Regions from separate parts of the Streptomyces sp. NPDC037290 genome, predicted to be linked through region 1. Evidence: riboswitches for the same ligand, from Rfam matches in the RefSeq annotation. Region 1 holds a riboswitch; each other region holds the start of a gene.
The links. A riboswitch is a leader RNA that binds a small molecule or an ion and turns the genes downstream of it on or off. The one in region 1 is predicted to bind cobalamin.
Positions count from the first base shown of each region.

Region 1 (5,564 bases):
AGTACGCCATGAGCCCCTTCAGCGTCGGCAACCGCAAGTGCCCCAGCGACCACTTCTCCATGACCCAGCTGAGCCTGATCACCGCGGCGATCTCGGCGAAGTACCGCTTCGAGCAGGTCGCCGGGTCGAACGACAGCACGCGGGTGGGCATCACGCTGCGCCCGCACGACCTGCTGCTGAGGCCGATGCCCTGGTAGGACCGCCAGGTCCGCCTGATACCGGCGCGCGCTCGCGGGGCCCCCGGGCCCCGGAACGCGCGCCGGCAGGTGTGACCGGCGGGCTCAGAAGTCCTCGTCCAGGTCGACGGTGCCCTCGACCGCCACCTGGTACGCCGACGGGCGGCGCTCGAAGAAGTTCGTCAGCTCCTGGACGCCCTGCAGCTCCATGAAGGAGAAGGGGTTCTCCGAGCCGTACACCGGGGCGAAGCCGAGGCGGGTGAGGCGCTGGTCGGCGACGCACTCCAGGTACTGCCGCATCGACTCGGTGTTCATGCCGGGCAGGCCGTCCCCGCACAGGTCGCGGGCGAACTGGAGCTCCGCTTCGACCGCCTCGCGCAGCATGTCCGTCACCTGCTGCCCGAGCTCGTCGTCGAAGAGGTCCGGCTCCTCCTTGCGGACGGTGTCGACGACGTCGAAGGCGAAGGACATGTGCATCGTCTCGTCGCGGAACACCCAGTTGGTGCCCGTGGCGAGACCGTGCAGCAGACCCCGGCTGCGGAACCAGTAGACGTACGCGAAGGCGCCGTAGAAGAACAGGCCCTCGATGCACGCGGCGAAGCAGATGAGGTTGAGCAGGAAGCGCCGGCGGTCGGCCCGCGTCTGAAGGCGGTCGAGCTTCTCGACCGAGTCCATCCACTTGAAGCAGAACGCGGCCTTCTCGCGGATGGAGGGAATGTTCTCGACGGCCGCGAAGGCCGCCGCCCGGTCCTCCGGGTCGGGGAGGTAGGTGTCCAGCAGGGTCAGGTAGAACTGGACGTGCACGGCCTCCTCGAACAGCTGGCGCGACAGGTACAGGCGCGCCTCCGGGGAGTTGATGTGCTTGTACAGCGTCAGGACCAGGTTGTTCGCGACGATCGAGTCGCCCGTCGCGAAGAAGGCCACCAGCCGGCCGATCAGGTGCTGCTCGGCCGGGGTCAGCTTCGCGAGGTCGGCGACGTCCGAGTGGAGGTCGACCTCCTCCACGGTCCAGGTGTTCTTGATGGCGTCCCGGTAGCGCTCGTAGAAGTCCGGGTAGCGCATGGGACGCAGGGTCAGCTCGAAGCCCGGGTCGAGGAGATTGGTGTTACGGGTGGTCATTACTGGCAGGCCTCGCAGGACTCGGGGTTTTCCAGGGAGCAGGCGACGGCCTCGGGATCGGCGGCCTGCTGGACGGGGATGGTCGTCCCGCTCTGCGCCCGGGCGGCGCGCGCGATCCGGGTCGCCGGGCGGGAGCGCAGGTAGTACGTGGTCTTCAGACCGGACTTCCAGGCGTACGCGTACATCGAGGAGAGCTTGCCGATGGTGGGCGTCTCCATGAAGAGGTTCAGGGACTGCGACTGGTCCAGGAACGGGGTGCGGTCCGCGGCCATGTCGATCAGGCCGCGCTGCGGGACCTCCCAGGCCGTGCGGTACAGCCGGCGTACCTCCTCGGGGATCCAGGCGAAGTCCTGCACCGAGCCGTTCGCGTCGCGCAGCGCCTCGCGGGTGCGGGCGTCCCACACGCCGAGGTTCTTCAGGTCCTGCACCAGGTAGGAGTTGACCTGCAGGAACTCGCCGGACAGCGTCTCGCGCTTGAACAGGTTCGACACCTGGGGCTCGATGCACTCGTACACGCCCGCGATGGAGGCGATGGTCGCGGTCGGCGCGATCGCGAGGAGCAGCGAGTTGCGCATGCCGACGCGTCCGATCCGCTCGCGCAGGGCCGCCCAGCGCTCGGGCCAGGTCAGCTCCACGTCGTAGTGGTCGGGGTGCAGCACGCCCCGGGCCGTACGGGTCTTCTCCCAGGCCGGCAGCGGGCCGCTGCGCTCGGCGAGGTCGGCGGACGCCTCGTAGGCGGCGAGCATGATCCGCTCGGCGATCCGCGTGGAGAGCCGCTTCGCCTCCGGCGAGTCGAAGGGCAGGCGCAGCTTGAAGAAGACGTCCTGCAGACCCATCGCGCCGAGGCCCACGGGACGCCATCTGGCGTTGGACCGGCCCGCCTGCTCGGTCGGGTAGAAGTTGATGTCCACGACCCGGTCGAGGAAGGTGACGGCCGTGCGGACCGTCTCGTCCAGCCGCTCCCAGTCGATGTCCTGGGAAGCCGGGTCGACGAAGGCACCCAGGTTGACGGAGCCCAGGTTGCAGACCGCGGTCTCGCCGTCGTTCGTGACCTCCAGGATCTCCGTGCAGAGGTTGGAGGAGTGGACCACGTGACCGGGCAGGGCCGTCTGGTTGGCGGTGCGGTTGGCGGCGTCCTTGAAGGTCATCCAGCCGTTGCCGGTCTGCGCGAGCGTGCGCATCATCCGGCCGTACAGCTCACGGGCCGGCATGGTCTTCTTCGCCAGGCCCGCCGCCTCGGCCTTGCGGTAGGCCGCGTCGAACTCCTCGCCCCACAGGTCGACCAGCTCCGGCACGTCCGCCGGGGAGAACAGCGACCACTGCGCGTCGGCGTTGACCCGGCGCATGAACTCGTCCGGGACCCAGTGCGCGAGGTTCAGGTTGTGCGTACGGCGGGCGTCCTCACCGGTGTTGTCCCGCAGCTCCAGGAACTCCTCGAGGTCGGAGTGCCAGGTCTCCAGGTAGACCGCCGCGGCGCCCTTGCGCCGGCCGCCCTGGTTCACCGCGGCCACCGAGGCGTCCAGGGTCTTCAGGAACGGCACGATGCCGTTGGAGTGCCCGTTGGTGCCGCGGATCAGCGAACCGCGGCTGCGGATCCGGGAGTACGACAGACCGATGCCGCCGGCATGCTTCGAGAGCCGGGCCACCTGGTGGTAGCGGTCGTAGATGGAGTCCAGCTCGTCCAGCGGGGAGTCGAGCAGGTAGCAGGACGACATCTGGGGGTGCCGCGTGCCGGAGTTGAAGAGGGTGGGGGAGGACGGGAGGTAGTCGAGCCGGCTCATGAGCCGGTAGAGCGCGGCGACCTCGTCGACGGAACGGGTCGTGTCGTCCTCGGCCAGGCCGCTCGCGACCCGCAGCATGAAGTGCTGCGGCGTCTCGATGACCTTGCGGGTGATCGGGTGCCGCAGGAGGTAGCGGCTGTACAGGGTGCGCAGGCCGAAGTAGCCGAAGCGGTCGTCGGCCTGGCGGTCGATCAGCGCGTCGAGCGGCTCGGCGTGCAGCCGGGCGAACTCGGCGGTCCGGTCGGCGATGAGCCCCTCGCGGTGCCCCACGGCCACGGACTCGGTGAAGGACGTCACGCCCTGCGAGGCGGCCTCGGCGCGGATGGAGAGGGTCAGCAGCCGGGCGGCCAGCCGGGAGTAGGCGGGGTCCTCCGAGATGAGCCCGGCGGCGGCCTCCGTGGCCAGCTCGCGCAACTCCGCCTCGTCAGCGTGCGCCGACCGGCCGCGCAGGGCGGCGGCGGCGACCCGGCCGGGGTCGGCGTCGGGGAGGTCGGCGGTCAGCTCGGTCAGGGTACGCAGCAGCGCGGTACCGGGACCGTCGGTCTCCAGGCCGCTGGCTGAAGCCGGATCTGCTGGCGCGATGGTCACGTGGGGCTCTCCCTCGCTCGGCACGGGGGCCTTGCGGAGGACAGGGGGCAGCCACGAGCGCACACGGCGTCGCGTCCACCGGCCCATTCCACGAGGCCCGGACGTATCGGGACACCCGGACCGGACGGCCGGGCGCGCTGTCGGCAGGTCCTCGGACTGACTCCTGTGCGATGCAGGCACCTTTGGGGCGGGCAGGCACAAGTACACCGTTGCGGGACAGTTCCGGATTCGCACCGGATTCCCCTGCGGCGACAGCGAGCATGAGCATACATCTAGTGCCGGGCTGTCGTGGCACCCCCAGATGTTGTGTCTGTTGTGTGGTGCGGTGGCTTCGGAGCGTCAACTCACCGGTCCCGCGCGGCGGCCGGGTTGCGGGTCGGGCCGTGCGTGTTTCCATGGAAGGTGGGTGCCGGCACCACCGGGGGTCCTCCGTCCCGAGCAGCTCTGGGAGGAGAGCGCACCATGCCCAAGGTCGTGCGCCGCCCGCCGGGCAAGGAGCGACCGCGCAACGCGCCCATGGCGACCCTCCCCCTGAGGGGGCTCGGCCGCCGGGGCCGACGCGTGTACCTGCGCCACTGGCACCGACTGACGGTCCGTTGGGAAGCCCGCCAGGACACCACCCGGCCCAGGAAGTGGCGCAGATGGTTCTCCTACACCAATGCCACCAGGGTCGTCTGGGCCCTGGCCGCGCTCACCGTCCTCGCCTGGATCGGAGAGGGCGTCTACATCCTGGTGGCCCACCACTCGACGTGGTTCGAGACATGGCGGAAGAACAACCAGGGGTTCGACGCCCTCCTTCGCTTCGTCGGCCCCGTCCTCGCCGCCTCGCTCGCCGCCGCGGTCTTCCTGTTCTGGTGGTACGGCTGGACCAAGCGCCGCTATCTCGCGAAGGCACGCCGCAGACCACAGGACCTGGTGGTCACCGCCGGGCCGGACATCGCCGAGATCGTCGGCCGGGAGGAGGTCGCCCAGGTCATCGCCCAGCGGCTGCGCGACCGCGACACCCGCCGCCCGTACCTGCTCGTCGGCGGCGTGGGGGTGGGCAAGACCGCCGTCCTGGTGCGGCTCACCGAACTGCTGGCGGAGCAGCGCGCCGTACCCGTGCCGATCCGGCTGCGGGACGCCACCGGCCCCGGCCTGAACTTCGAGCGCATGGCCAGACAGCGCTTCGCCGAGGAAGCGCCCCAGGGCATCCTGGCGCGCACCAAGACGGAGCGGGTCTGGCAGCAGCTGCTCGCCGACGACAAGGTGGTCGTCATCGCCGACGGCCTGGAGGAGGCCGTCCTCGACGAGGATCTCCAGGAGGACCGGAACAACATCATCCGCAAGGCCATCGAGCGTGCCCACGAGGAGAAACTGCCCCTCGTCATCGCCTCCCGGCCGCACAGCCCGCTGGAGAGCACCCCCGCCGCCATCGTGGAGCTGGAACCGTTGAGCGAGGAGGCGGCGCTCCACTTCGTCAAGGCGCACATGCCGGACACCGACGAGCGCCGCCTGGACTGGATCGTGGAGACGGCGGAGGTGACCGAGTCGCCCATCTATCTGCACATCGCCCGGGAGCTGCACCACCACGGCGCCCTGGAGCGCGACCGGCGCAACGACCCGCGGCGGCTGGACACCCGCAGCTGGGACCGCAGTCAGCTGCGGTTGTGGCTGCTGGAGACATGGGAGCGGGCGCTGCTGGAGGGCCTGCTGCGCGAGGACGTGGCACTGGGGCCGCGGGAGCGCCGCGACACCCTGGAGGTGGTCTCCGCCCTGGCCTGTACCGGACTGCTCCAGGACACGCTGGAGGTCGGCTTCACGGAGCTGCTGGACCGGGACGTCCACCCCGGCCGGGCCCGGCGGGTGCGGGCGCAGGCCGAACACCTCTGGGAGCAGCGGGGCTTCGACCGGTACGGCA
Region 1 covers NZ_JBVJVZ010000006.1:204,685-210,248, reverse strand. The annotation lists gene ACZ7HQ_RS22820 (bifunctional albaflavenone monooxygenase/terpene synthase) at 1-197, shown strand, start outside; gene ACZ7HQ_RS22815 (ribonucleotide-diphosphate reductase subunit beta) at 282-1,295, opposite strand; gene ACZ7HQ_RS22810 (ribonucleoside-diphosphate reductase subunit alpha) at 1,295-3,664, opposite strand; cobalamin riboswitch at 3,790-3,932, opposite strand; gene ACZ7HQ_RS22805 (NACHT domain-containing protein) at 4,127-5,564, shown strand, end outside.

Region 2 (5,564 bases), on a different contig from region 1:
AAGGCGGTCGGCCCGCAGAGGTAGGCGTCGGCGTCGGTCGGGATATGCATGGCCTCCAGCGTCTGGCGGGTCGGGCGGCCCTGGATGATGTGGTCCTCGCCCGGAGGCGGGGCTTCGGCGGTGTAGTAGACGTACTCGTGAGCGTGAGGGAGGTGCGCCAGGAGGGCGTGGGACTCGTCCGCGAAGGCGTGGTGGGCGCGGTCGTGGGCGGTGTGGATCCACCAGACCGGGCGTGGGTCTCGTGTGGCGGCGAGTTGGTGGAGCATGGCAAGCACGGGGGTGGCGCCGATCCCCGCGGAGATGAGCACGACGGGGCGGGTGCTTTCTTCGAGTACGAATGTTCCGCGGGGGCTGGCGATGTCCACGAGGGCCCCGGGGTGGAGTCTTGCGTGAATGTAACTGCTCACTCGTCCGTGGGGCTCGTGTTTGATGCTGATGCGGTAGGTGCTGGCGGTTGGCATGGCTGACAGGGAGTAGCTGCGCACTGCGGGTGGGGCGTCGCCGACGGCGAGGCGGAGGGAGAGGTACTGGCCCGGGCGGGCCGGGGGCAGGGGTGTATCGTCCATGGATTCGAGGTAGATCGAGGAGACGGTGGGGGTCTCCGGGACGATGCGGGCAACGCGCATAGTCTTGAAGCCCTGCCATCCGGGTTCTTCTCTGGGCTGCTGGGTGCCGGCGCGTTCGCCTGGCCATCCCGGTTCCTGTTGGGGTTTTTGGGCAGTGGCGAGCTCGCGGAAGGACTGCTGCCATCCGGGGCTGAGGGCGGGAATGCCGAGTGCTTTGCGTAGCTTTTCGGGGTCGCGGTCGGGGAGGTAGAGCAAGGCGTCGGTGTCGGCGACGCTGAGTTGTCCGGGGCCTTTGCGGGTGAGCGTGATCTCGTCGCCGGCCTGGACAAATCCCTCGGTGATCACGCGGAGGTAGAAGCCGGGGCGGTGGTGGGCAACCAGGAGTGAGGCCATGGTGGGTTCACCCAGGCGCATGCCGACGCGGTAGCAGGTGACCCGTGGCTGGGTGACCTCGAATTCGGCTTCGCCGATGCGGTACCGGTCGCCGATGCACACTTCGTTGTCGGGCAGGCCGTCGACGGTGAAGTTCTCCCCGAAGATCCCGAAGGTCAGGTCGTGGCGACCGAGCTGCCTTTGCCAGTACTGGTAGGACTGCAGTTGGTAGACCAGAACGGCTCGAATCTCGCCGCCGTGCCCGGCGAGGTCGCCTTGGCCGTCTCCTTCGACGTTCAGCCGCCGCACCATGCGACGGCCCGCGACGGGAGATTTCCACGCTCCGGTGTGGACGGTCCTTCCCCGCCAGAAGACGTCCTTGGGCATTCCTACGTTGACGGACAGCAGCTTCGCCATTGCAGACCTCCTGCGGGTGGCTGTCCGGGCAGTCCCTCATGGCGCTGTGATCTGTTGCGCTGGGGCGATCGTAGTTCTTGGACTGGTGCCGCTGGCGGCTCTCTCGTCCCGGGCCTTGGTGTCCGCGGAGATTCTTCGACCGAAGGGGTCGCGGATGCTCCATCTGGCGGATTGGTCCGTGTCGTGGACGTTGTCGACGGATCCTCGCCCTGTGAGCGTCCAGGGTCTGCATGGACTAGGAGCCCAGTGGGGGATGCATCCGTCCGATCACCCTCGCAGACGACCGCCGGAGAGGCTACTCGGCGATGGCGTTGCGGGTGCGTTGGCAGTGGCGCCTTGCCTTCATGCGGTTCCCGAGACCCGCGCCTCCCTGGAAAACCTGGTCACCGCCGCCCGTACCGTCCGCGGGGAGCTGCCCGCCTCCTGACCCTGACCGGACGATCTTTCGGACCGGGGCTCCACGAGCATGGGCCCCGACCCTCGTGTCCGCCGGGAGAACGCTGACGGCCGAGTATCCCTACTCGGCCGTTGGCACCGGGCCGGGTTCCAGGTTGGGATGGACGCCCTTCGGATGAGCATGGCATCGCGCAGCGTCCCGGGGCGCGTCACCCGCAGGGTCTGCTGCGCGGACGACCAGGCTCGAGAGCGGCGACGCCGCCGAAGGCGACCCCGTAGACGAGGACACCGGTGGCGAGGCCGGCGGTGGACTGCAGGGAGCGGGAGACGACCTCCATCTCATGCTCGTGGGAGTGGGCCTCCTCGAAGCTGATCGCCTTGCCGACGTTCGGCTCACCGAGGAGGTATGCCACGACGAGGGCGAGCACGCCGGCGGCGAGGCCGGCGAGCATGCCCCGTACGAGAAGGTTCCGTACGGTTGCGGAGTTCATGGGCGTGCGGTGTCCCCCCGCGTCAGTGGCAGGGGAAACCGAGCCGATGGCGGGCGTCGTGCACCCACTCGTGGACGCCGGTGCCGTTGAACACGGAGGTGGCGCCCTGCTCGGCGCCGACGAAGTAGACCAGGACCAGCATCAGGAATGCCGAAGAAGACCGCCCAGGGAGCTGTCTGACGCACGGGACGCCGCAGGGGGCGTCCCGCATACAGTGGCGCGACCGTGCCGGGTTCTCACCGGCTTCCGTCTCGCCGTCGGCGATATCGGACAGACCGTACCGCGCGCCGCGTGCACGGCCAAGACCGCCTCAGCCTGGCGTGATCTTCCACTCGCACCAGGCGGGGCGGAACGGGCTCCATGGGAAGAGGGTTCGGCCAGCCTCAGTCAGACCTCGCGATTTCGAGTCTGCAAGCGCCCCGGATTCGAAGCGACCAGCCTCCTGTCGCGCGCAAGCCTCAGGAAACCGCGGTGCGCCGCGGTGGGGTGAAGACGTACAAGTCGAGGATGTCCGGCAGTGGCGCCACGCCTGGACCACCGGCACGGACCCAGGTGACGATGTCCTCGGTCGCGTCCGGATCGTTGACGAGCCCGAGCCAGACCGGCCGGGCACCGGCGGCACGGCCCGCGGCGGACGGCTGCACGACGATGACGTTGGCCTGATCGCACACGTCGAGGCACTCCGAGATGCGCACCGGCACCTCCGCCCGCAGTCGCGCGGTCTGTGCGGCGTGATCCACTCCGGTCACCTTGGGACTCCCGCAGCAGCAGTCCCGGCACACGACGACCCGGCACGGCACCGATTCACCCACCTGCGCGGCCTGGACCGATGTCTCTTCTGACGGCGTCTCCGGCATGGCACACCACTCCCCTCCCGGGGAGATCCGCCCCGGTGTTCGTCGAGGAGGCGACCGCGTGAGTGTCCTGGCTCCCGGGTCGCCGCTCGCCCCGCCTTCCCACCCTGTCCGGGCGGTGGCCGGAACTCGCTCACCGGTCACAGTGGCGGGACCACGCCGGATTCTCACCGGCTTCCTCGAACCGCCGTCGCCTGTTGTCACCGGTCATGATCTCAAATCCGGTCAGCGCTGTCGTCCGACGATGACGCCGTTGACCGGAGTTGCCCCACCGTCGGTCGGCGCCGTCCCGGTGCCGGCCGCTGGGACCGGTCAGTGGATGGCGAACGCGACCAGCACCAAACCCCAGGGCGCGAAGATCACTGGAGCTGATATGAGCCAGCCCATCCTCCAGGAGGTCCTGGACCCGATGAAGACGCAGAACAGCGTCATCAGGATGGTGTAGATCAGAAAGGCGTATGCGATGACCCCCGCCCCCGAACCCACCGCGCCTCCTCGTGAGATCTGCCGCACGGACGACGGCAGTTCCTTCTCGACTCATGAATTGAACATGTTCATAATTCTGTGAGTCAAGCGTCGAGGGGAAGAGCGAGACCCGATGCCGTCCCGGTTACTGCCGGCACAACGCCAATGCCCGCCACCGCGGCGTCCCGTCCGCAGAACGACGTGAACTCGCCCGCATCCGCAGCCAGAAAGCGTCCACTCGGTGGCCGACCCCTGTCAGCGGCGGCAAGCGCACCACTCCTGAGCCCAGAAGCCGGCGCGCTCACCGCAAGGGACGCGGCAGCTGGGGCGGCAGACCCCCCGGCTTCGACAAGACGATGTACGAGCGCAGGAACGAAGCGCCGGAGTCGGCGCGGCCCGGGCATTGCGCACTCGCACCTCGCTTGCAGGCGTCACGATTCCGCGAACGGGCCGGTGGCGACAAAGCGGTGGAGTTGGCGGGCGAAGCTCTGCGCCTCCTCCGGGGGCCAGGAGGCGAGGGACGCCTCGATGATAGTGGCCAGGCGCTGCCGGGTGGTCTTCACCGCCTGCTGTCCGGTTTCGGTCAGGGCGAGCAGGGTGGCGCGGCGGTCGTCGGGGTCGGGTTCGCGGCGCAGCAGGCCGGCTTCCTCCAGGCGGGTGGCGCGGCGGGTGACGCCGGAGCGGTCGAGGCCGATTTCGCCCGCGAGGTCGGCAGCGCTGCACGGGCCGGTCCGGGCGAGCCCACTGAGGACGGGGTAGGTGGTTTCGTCCACCGCCTCGCCCAGGCCGTCCGTCAGGCGCGCGTAGAGCCGTGCTCGGGTGCCCCGCCTGAGCAGAGCTCCAAGGGCGTCGGCGATCTCGTGTCCCACATCGTTAGGCATGACCCAAGAATAGCGTGCGCGACGCACGCAATCTGTAGTACGGTGCATGTGCGTGCTCGGCGCACGCACTTTCTGCCGAAACATGAACACCAAGGGGACCGTCATGACCACCGCCGGCAACCGCACCGACGCCCGCGCCGCCCTCACCGACCTGCTCCTCACCCCGGGCCTCGACCTCGACGAGGCCGCCGACCGGCACTTCGCCCCCGACTACCGCCAGCGCACTGACGGAAGCTGGGCGGACCGCACCGAGTTCCTCGCCCACATCGCCCACCTGCGCACGGTCGTCGCCGGCGGCTCGGTGGAGGTGCACGACGAACTCTCGTCCGGCGATCGCTACGCCGACCGCCACACGATGGAGGTCATCAAGACCGACGGCTCCACCGTCCGCATGGAGGTCTACCTCTTCGCCGAGTTCGCCCCCGACGGCCGTTTCCGCCGCATCGAGGAGACCACCCTCATGCTCGAAGGCGCCGAGCACGACCGGAACCTCGGCAGCGCTCGCTGAGCCACTTTGCCCACCTGACGCCACGAGGCCGCCCCTGTCCCAGCACATCGGCGCGCCGCCGTCACGGCGCATCGTCCCAGAAGTGAGAGGAAGTGGTTGTCATGCTCGATGTGCTCATCGCCGGGGCCGGCCCGGTGGGACTCTGGCTCGCCGCGGAGTTGCGCCTGCACGGGGTGGAGGTGACCGTCGTGGAACGCCGGGCGGCACCGGACGGACGGTCGCGCGCGGTCGGCATGCAGGCCGGCACGCTGGACACCTTCGCCACCCGCGGCCTCGCGGAGCGGTTCATCGAACGCGGCACCCCGGTGCCGACCGGCCACTTCGGCGCGGCGACCACCCGGCTGGACTTCTCCACAGTCGGGGCGGTGCACCCGTTCATGCTGGCGCTCGGTCAGTCCGTCACCGAAAAGGTCCTGGAGGAGCACGCACTCGCCGTGGGCGCCCGGGTGCTGCGCGGGGAGGAGGTCGTCTCGCTCACCCAGGGGCCGGATGCCGTCGAGGCGGTGATCCGGGCCGCCGGTGCCCACCGGACCGTGCGGGCCCGCTGGGTGGTGGGCTGCGACGGCACCCGCAGCGCGGTGCGCCAGGCGGCCGGCATCGGCTTCCCCGGTCAG
Region 2 covers NZ_JBVJVZ010000003.1:717,548-723,111, forward strand. The annotation lists gene ACZ7HQ_RS14030 (MOSC domain-containing protein) at 1-1,355, opposite strand, end outside; partial or broken gene ACZ7HQ_RS14035 (CbtA family protein) at 1,997-2,242, opposite strand; partial or broken gene ACZ7HQ_RS14040 (CbtB domain-containing protein) at 2,265-2,457, opposite strand; gene ACZ7HQ_RS14045 ((2Fe-2S) ferredoxin domain-containing protein) at 2,701-3,099, opposite strand; cobalamin riboswitch at 3,139-3,319, opposite strand; gene ACZ7HQ_RS14050 (hypothetical protein) at 3,350-3,541, shown strand; gene ACZ7HQ_RS14055 (MarR family winged helix-turn-helix transcriptional regulator) at 3,993-4,442, opposite strand; gene ACZ7HQ_RS14060 (nuclear transport factor 2 family protein) at 4,546-4,950, shown strand; gene ACZ7HQ_RS14065 (FAD-dependent monooxygenase) at 5,052-5,564, shown strand, end outside.
Region 2: another riboswitch for cobalamin. It lies ahead of ACZ7HQ_RS14045 ((2Fe-2S) ferredoxin domain-containing protein); the one in region 1 lies ahead of ACZ7HQ_RS22810 (ribonucleoside-diphosphate reductase subunit alpha).

Region 3 (5,564 bases), on a different contig from region 1:
CCGTACAACAAGAAGCACAAGTGCTACGGGCTGGGCAAGAAGCGGATGGTCCGCTGGATCCGGTCCTTCAGCAACGAGGTCAAGCGGAAGACCGGCCGCCGCCCCGTGATCTACACGACGGCCCAGTGGTGGAAGCTGTGCACCGGCAACAGCCACGCGTTCTCCAGCAACCCCCTGTGGATCGCCCGCCACGGCACCTCGCGTCCGGGGAAGCTGCCCGGTGGATGGCAGTACTGGACGATCTGGCAGTACGGCAGCAAGGGCCGGCTGCCGGGTGACCAGAATCTCTTCAACGGCCCCAAGAGCCGGCTGCGGACCCTCGCGCGGGGCCGGTAGCCAAGGGACGCCTGGGTCGCGGGAGCGAAACGGAACGGCACCCACTCCCTCCGGACACCGCCACGCCCGCCTCAGTTCATCTTCCGTTCACCCAGGTTGCCTACGTTCATCCAGCCAATGACCTCGAACGATTGCCTGGGTAAATGGAAAGCTTCTCGCTGATCCTCGCGATTGTGGTGGTAACCGCACTCGCGTTTGATTTCACGAACGGTTTCCACGACACCGCCAACGCGATGGCCACCACCATCTCGACAGGCGCCCTGAAGCCCAAGATCGCGGTGGTCATGTCCGCCGCTCTCAATCTGGTGGGCGCCTTCCTCTCCGTGGAGGTCGCGAACACGATCTCCAAGGGTCTCGTCGACGAGACCGGCATCCGTCCCGAGGTCATCTTCGCCGCCCTGGTCGGCGCGATCCTCTGGAACCTCGTGACCTGGCTGATGGGCCTGCCCTCCAGCTCCTCGCACGCCCTGATGGGCGGCCTGGTCGGCGCCACCGTCGCCTCCGCCGGCTTCGGTGCCGTGCACGGCGACGTGCTGGTCACCAAGGTGCTGCTTCCGGCGGTGGCCGCTCCGGTCGTGGCGGGCCTCGCGTCGATGCTCGCCACCCGTTTCTCCTACGGCATCGGCGGCAAGGCCGAGGGCGAGGCCACCCGCAAGGGCTACCGCGCCGGCCAGATCGCCTCGGCCGGACTGGTCTCCCTCGCCCACGGCACCAACGACGCCCAGAAGACGATGGGCATCATCACCCTCGCGCTGATCGCGGGCGGTGCCATCGCCCCGGGGTCCAACCCTCCCACCTGGGTCATCCTCTCCGCCGGCCTGGCCATCGCGCTCGGCACCTACATCGGCGGCTGGCGCATCATCCGCACCATGGGCACGGGCCTGACCGAGCTGGAGCCGCGCCAGGGCTTCGCCGCCCAGACCAGCGCCGCGACCGCCATCCTGGCCTCCTCCCACCTCGGCTTCTCCCTCTCCACCACGCACGTCGTCTCCGGCTCCGTGATGGGCGCGGGCCTCGGCCGCAAGGGCGGCGTCGTCCGCTGGTCCACCGCGACCCGCATGGCCGTCGCCTGGGTGCTCACGCTGCCGGCCGCCGCGCTGGTCGGCGCGGGCGCCGAGTCCGTCACCGACCTCGGTGACTGGGGCACCGCCGCCGTCGCCGTCTTCCTCGTCGCCGCGAGCGCCGCGATCTGGAAGATCTCCCGCCGCGAGGTCGTCGACCACACCAACGTCGTCACCGACACCGAGGAGCCGGCCGGCGTGGTGACCACCGCCATCGCCGCGGTGACCCCGCCCCCGGCGGGCACGATCGTCGAGGACCTGACGGCGACGATCGCCTCCCCGGCCGCAGCCGAGCCCGCGACTCCGGCCGCGCCGCCGGCCACCGTCTGACCCGGTCACCCCGGTTACTGAAGGAAGCATCCCCATGAAGATCGACTGGGCGGCCCTCGGCTCCGTCTTCGGCGTCAGCCTCGCCTTCACGGTGGGCCTGGTGGCCCTGTTCACCCTCGGCATCAACGGTCTGGCCCGGCGCGAGAAGGCCGCGGCCCAGGGCGGCTCCGCCGGCCTCGCCGTCACGGGCGCCTACGTCTGCTTCGCCGCGTGCGCGGCGGCGGTGGGGTACGGCATCTACCTGATCGTCGCCAAGGCCTGACCAAGCGCCAGGAACCAGGCGGTACCAAGGCTCCCCTCCGTCCGTTGCGGAAGGGAGCCTTCGCCGTACCCAGGGGCCACGGGCGCCACGGTGTGGGGATCGGCACACTCTCCCCGCGCAGGTCAACGGCAAGTTGACGGCCGTTCCGGGCGCGTGGTGGACTGCCCAGGCCATGTACGGCGACAGGAGAGGAAGCCGGTGTGAATCCGGCGCGGTCCCGCCACTGTCACCGGGGAAGAACCCCCGGGAGCCAGGAACTCTCACCGCCGACTCTCGTCGAACCAGGGCGCGGATACCCTGAGTGAGGACACGGATCGCCATGCTCGGCTGCCGAAGGACAAGGACCCGCACCAGGCCCGCTCCTGTACCCACGGCCGGCTGAGCCCATGGGTGCCGATCGCACTTACGCGTACGGCGCCGCCGCCGGCCTTCTCGGTGACCTCCTCCTCGGCGATCCGCGCCGCGGGCATCCGGTCGCCGTGTTCGGGCGAGCGGCCGCTGCCGTGGACCGCGCGTTGTGGCACGACCACCGTGGCTGGGGCGCCCTGCACACCGTCGTGTGCGCCGGAGGCGCCGTCGCACTCGGCACGGCGGCCGCACGCGCCGTACGCCGCTCCCCCACCGCCTCCCTCGCGCTGACCGCCGCCGCCACCTGGTCGGTCGTCGGCGGTACGTCACTCGCCCGCGAGGCCCGCGCCGTCGGACGCGCCCTCGAACGCGGGGACGTCGCGGCGGCACGGGCGCGGCTGCCGCACCTGTGCGGCCGGGACCCGCAGGCGCTGGACGCCGACGGGATCGCCCGGGCCGTGGTCGAGTCGGTCGCCGAGAACACCTCCGACGCCGTCGTGGGCGCCCTGGTGTGGGGGGCGGTGGCCGGGGTGCCGGGGCTGCTGGGCTTCCGGGCCGTCAACACCCTGGACGCGATGGTCGGTCACAAGTCCCCCCGCTACCGGCGCTACGGCTGGGCCTCCGCCCGGCTGGACGACCTCGCCGGCTGGCCGGGGGCCCGGCTGACCGCCGTACTCGCCGCCGCGGCCGGGGCCGACCCCCGAGGCGCCCTGCGCGCCTGGAAGGCCGACGCCCGCAGGCACCCGAGCCCCAACGCCGGGCCCGTCGAGGCGTCGTTCGCGGGGGCGCTGGGGGTGCGGCTGGGCGGCACGCTGTCGTACGGCGGCCGGGTCGAGCACCGCCCCGTGCTCAACGGCAGGGCCGGACGCGCCGTCCAGGTCACCGACATCGACCGGGCCGTACGGCTCTCCCGCCGCGTCGGCCTGCTCGCGCTCGGCGTCACCCTCGCCGCGCGCCGACTCGTGAAGGGACGTGGCAAGTGAGCGGGGGTCTCCTCGTCGCCGGCACCACCTCCGACGCCGGAAAGAGCGTCGTGACGGCCGGGATCTGCCGGTGGCTGGTGCGCCAGGGTGTGAAGGTCGCGCCGTTCAAGGCGCAGAACATGTCGCTCAACTCCTTCGTGACCCGTGAGGGCGCGGAGATCGGGCGGGCGCAGGCCATGCAGGCCCAGGCGTGCCGGATCGAGCCGACGGCGCTGATGAACCCGGTGCTGCTCAAGCCGGGCGGCGAACAGAGCAGCCAGGTGGTGCTGCTGGGCAGGCCGGTGGGCGAGCTGAGCGCGCGCGGCTACCACGGGGGGCGCCAGCAGAAGCTCCTGGGCACGGTGCTGGACTGTCTGGCCGAGTTGCGGGGCACGTATGACGCGGTGATCTGTGAGGGTGCGGGCAGCCCGGCCGAGATCAATCTGCGCCGGACCGACATCGTGAACATGGGGATCGCACGGAACGCGCGGCTGCCCGTGCTGGTGGTGGGGGACATCGACCGCGGGGGCGTCTTCGCGTCCTTCTTCGGGACCCTCGCCCTGCTCTCGCCCGAGGACCAGGAACTGGTCGCCGGGTTCCTGGTGAACAAGTTCCGGGGGGATGTCAGCCTGCTGGAGCCCGGGCTGGACATGCTCCAGGGCCTGACCGGGCGGCGGACGTACGGCGTGCTGCCGTTCCGGCACGGGCTGGGCATCGACGAGGAGGACGGACTGCGGGTGTCGCTGCGCGGCACGGTCCGCGAGTCCGCCGTGACCCCGCCCCTGGGTGCGGACGTGCTGCGCGTCGCCGTGTGCGCGATCCCGCTGATGTCCAACTTCACGGACGTGGACGCGCTGGCCGCCGAACCGGGGGTCGTGGTGCGGTTCGTGGACCGCCCGGAGGAGCTGGCCGACGCGGACCTGGTCGTCGTCCCGGGCACGCGCGGGACCGTACGGGCCCTTCAGTGGCTGCGCGAGCGCGGGCTGGCCGACGCGCTGGTAGGGCGGGCCGCCGAAGGACGCCCCGTCCTCGGCATCTGCGGCGGCTTCCAGATCCTCGGCGGGCACATCGAGGACGAGGTCGAGTCGCGGGCCGGCGCGGTCGACGGGCTCGGTGTGCTGCCCGTGCGGGTGCGGTTCGCCCGTGAGAAGACCCTGACCCGGCCGGTCGGGGAAGCCCTCGGCGAGCCGGTCGAGGGGTACGAGATCCACCACGGCGTGGCCACGATCGAGGGCGGGGAGGCCTTCCTCGACGGCTGCCGGGTCGGCCGGACGTGGGGCACGCACTGGCACGGTTCGCTGGAGTCGGACGGCTTCCGGCGGGCCTTTCTGCGCGAGGTGGCCGCCGCCGCGGGCCGCCGCTTCGTGCCGGCGCCGGACACCTCCTTCGCCGCGCTGCGCGAGGAGCAGCTCGACCGGCTCGGCGACCTGATCGAACAGCACGCGGACACGGACGCGCTGTGGCGGCTCATCGAGTCGGGCGCGCCGCAAGGACTGCCTTTCATTCCACCGGGAGCGCCCGCATGAGCACAGTGTTGTTGTTGTCGACCGCCGACACGGATCTGCTGGCGGCCCGGGCCTCCGGCGCGGACTACCGGATCGGCAACCCGACCCGGGTGGACGTCGGGCAGGAGCTGCCGGAGCTGCTCGACGGCGCGGACCTGGCCGTCGTACGGCTGCTGGGCGGCAAGCGGGCCTGGGAGGAGGGGCTGGCCGCGCTGAGGGCGGCCGGGATCCCGACCGTGCTGCTGGGCGGCGAGGCCGTCCCCGACGCAGAGCTGATGGCCGAGTCGTCGGTGCCGGCCGGTGTGGTGGCGGAGGCGCTGAAGTACCTGGTCGAGGGCGGTCCCGCGAACCTGCTGGAGCTGTCCCGGTTCCTGTCGGACACCGTGCTGCTGACCGGCGAGGGCTTCGAGGAGCCGCGGAAGATGCCGGAGTACGGCGTCCACGGCTCGTACGAGGTCCGGGGCGGCCGGCCGACGGTGGGCGTGCTCTTCTACCGGGCGCACGAACTGAGCGGCAACACCGCCTTCGTGGACACCCTGTGCGCGGCGATCGAGGCGAAGGGCGCGAACGCCCTGCCCGTGTACTGCGGTTCGCTGCGCGGCGCGGACGCCGGGCTGTACGAGCTGCTGGCGAAGGCCGACGCGCTGGTCGCCACGGTGCTCGCGGCCGGCGGCACGCACGCCTCACAGGCCTCGGCGGGCGGCGACGAGGAGGCCTGGGACATCGGCGCGCTCGCGGATCTGGACATCCCGGTGCTGCA
Region 3 covers NZ_JBVJVZ010000001.1:1,204,647-1,210,210, reverse strand. The annotation lists gene ACZ7HQ_RS05560 (lysozyme) at 1-336, shown strand, start outside; gene ACZ7HQ_RS05555 (inorganic phosphate transporter) at 480-1,727, shown strand; gene ACZ7HQ_RS05550 (hypothetical protein) at 1,762-1,989, shown strand; cobalamin riboswitch at 2,129-2,269, shown strand; gene ACZ7HQ_RS05545 (cobalamin biosynthesis protein) at 2,376-3,320, shown strand; gene ACZ7HQ_RS05540 (cobyric acid synthase) at 3,317-4,825, shown strand; gene cobN (cobaltochelatase subunit CobN) at 4,822-5,564, shown strand, end outside.
Region 3: another riboswitch for cobalamin. It lies ahead of ACZ7HQ_RS05545 (cobalamin biosynthesis protein); the one in region 1 lies ahead of ACZ7HQ_RS22810 (ribonucleoside-diphosphate reductase subunit alpha).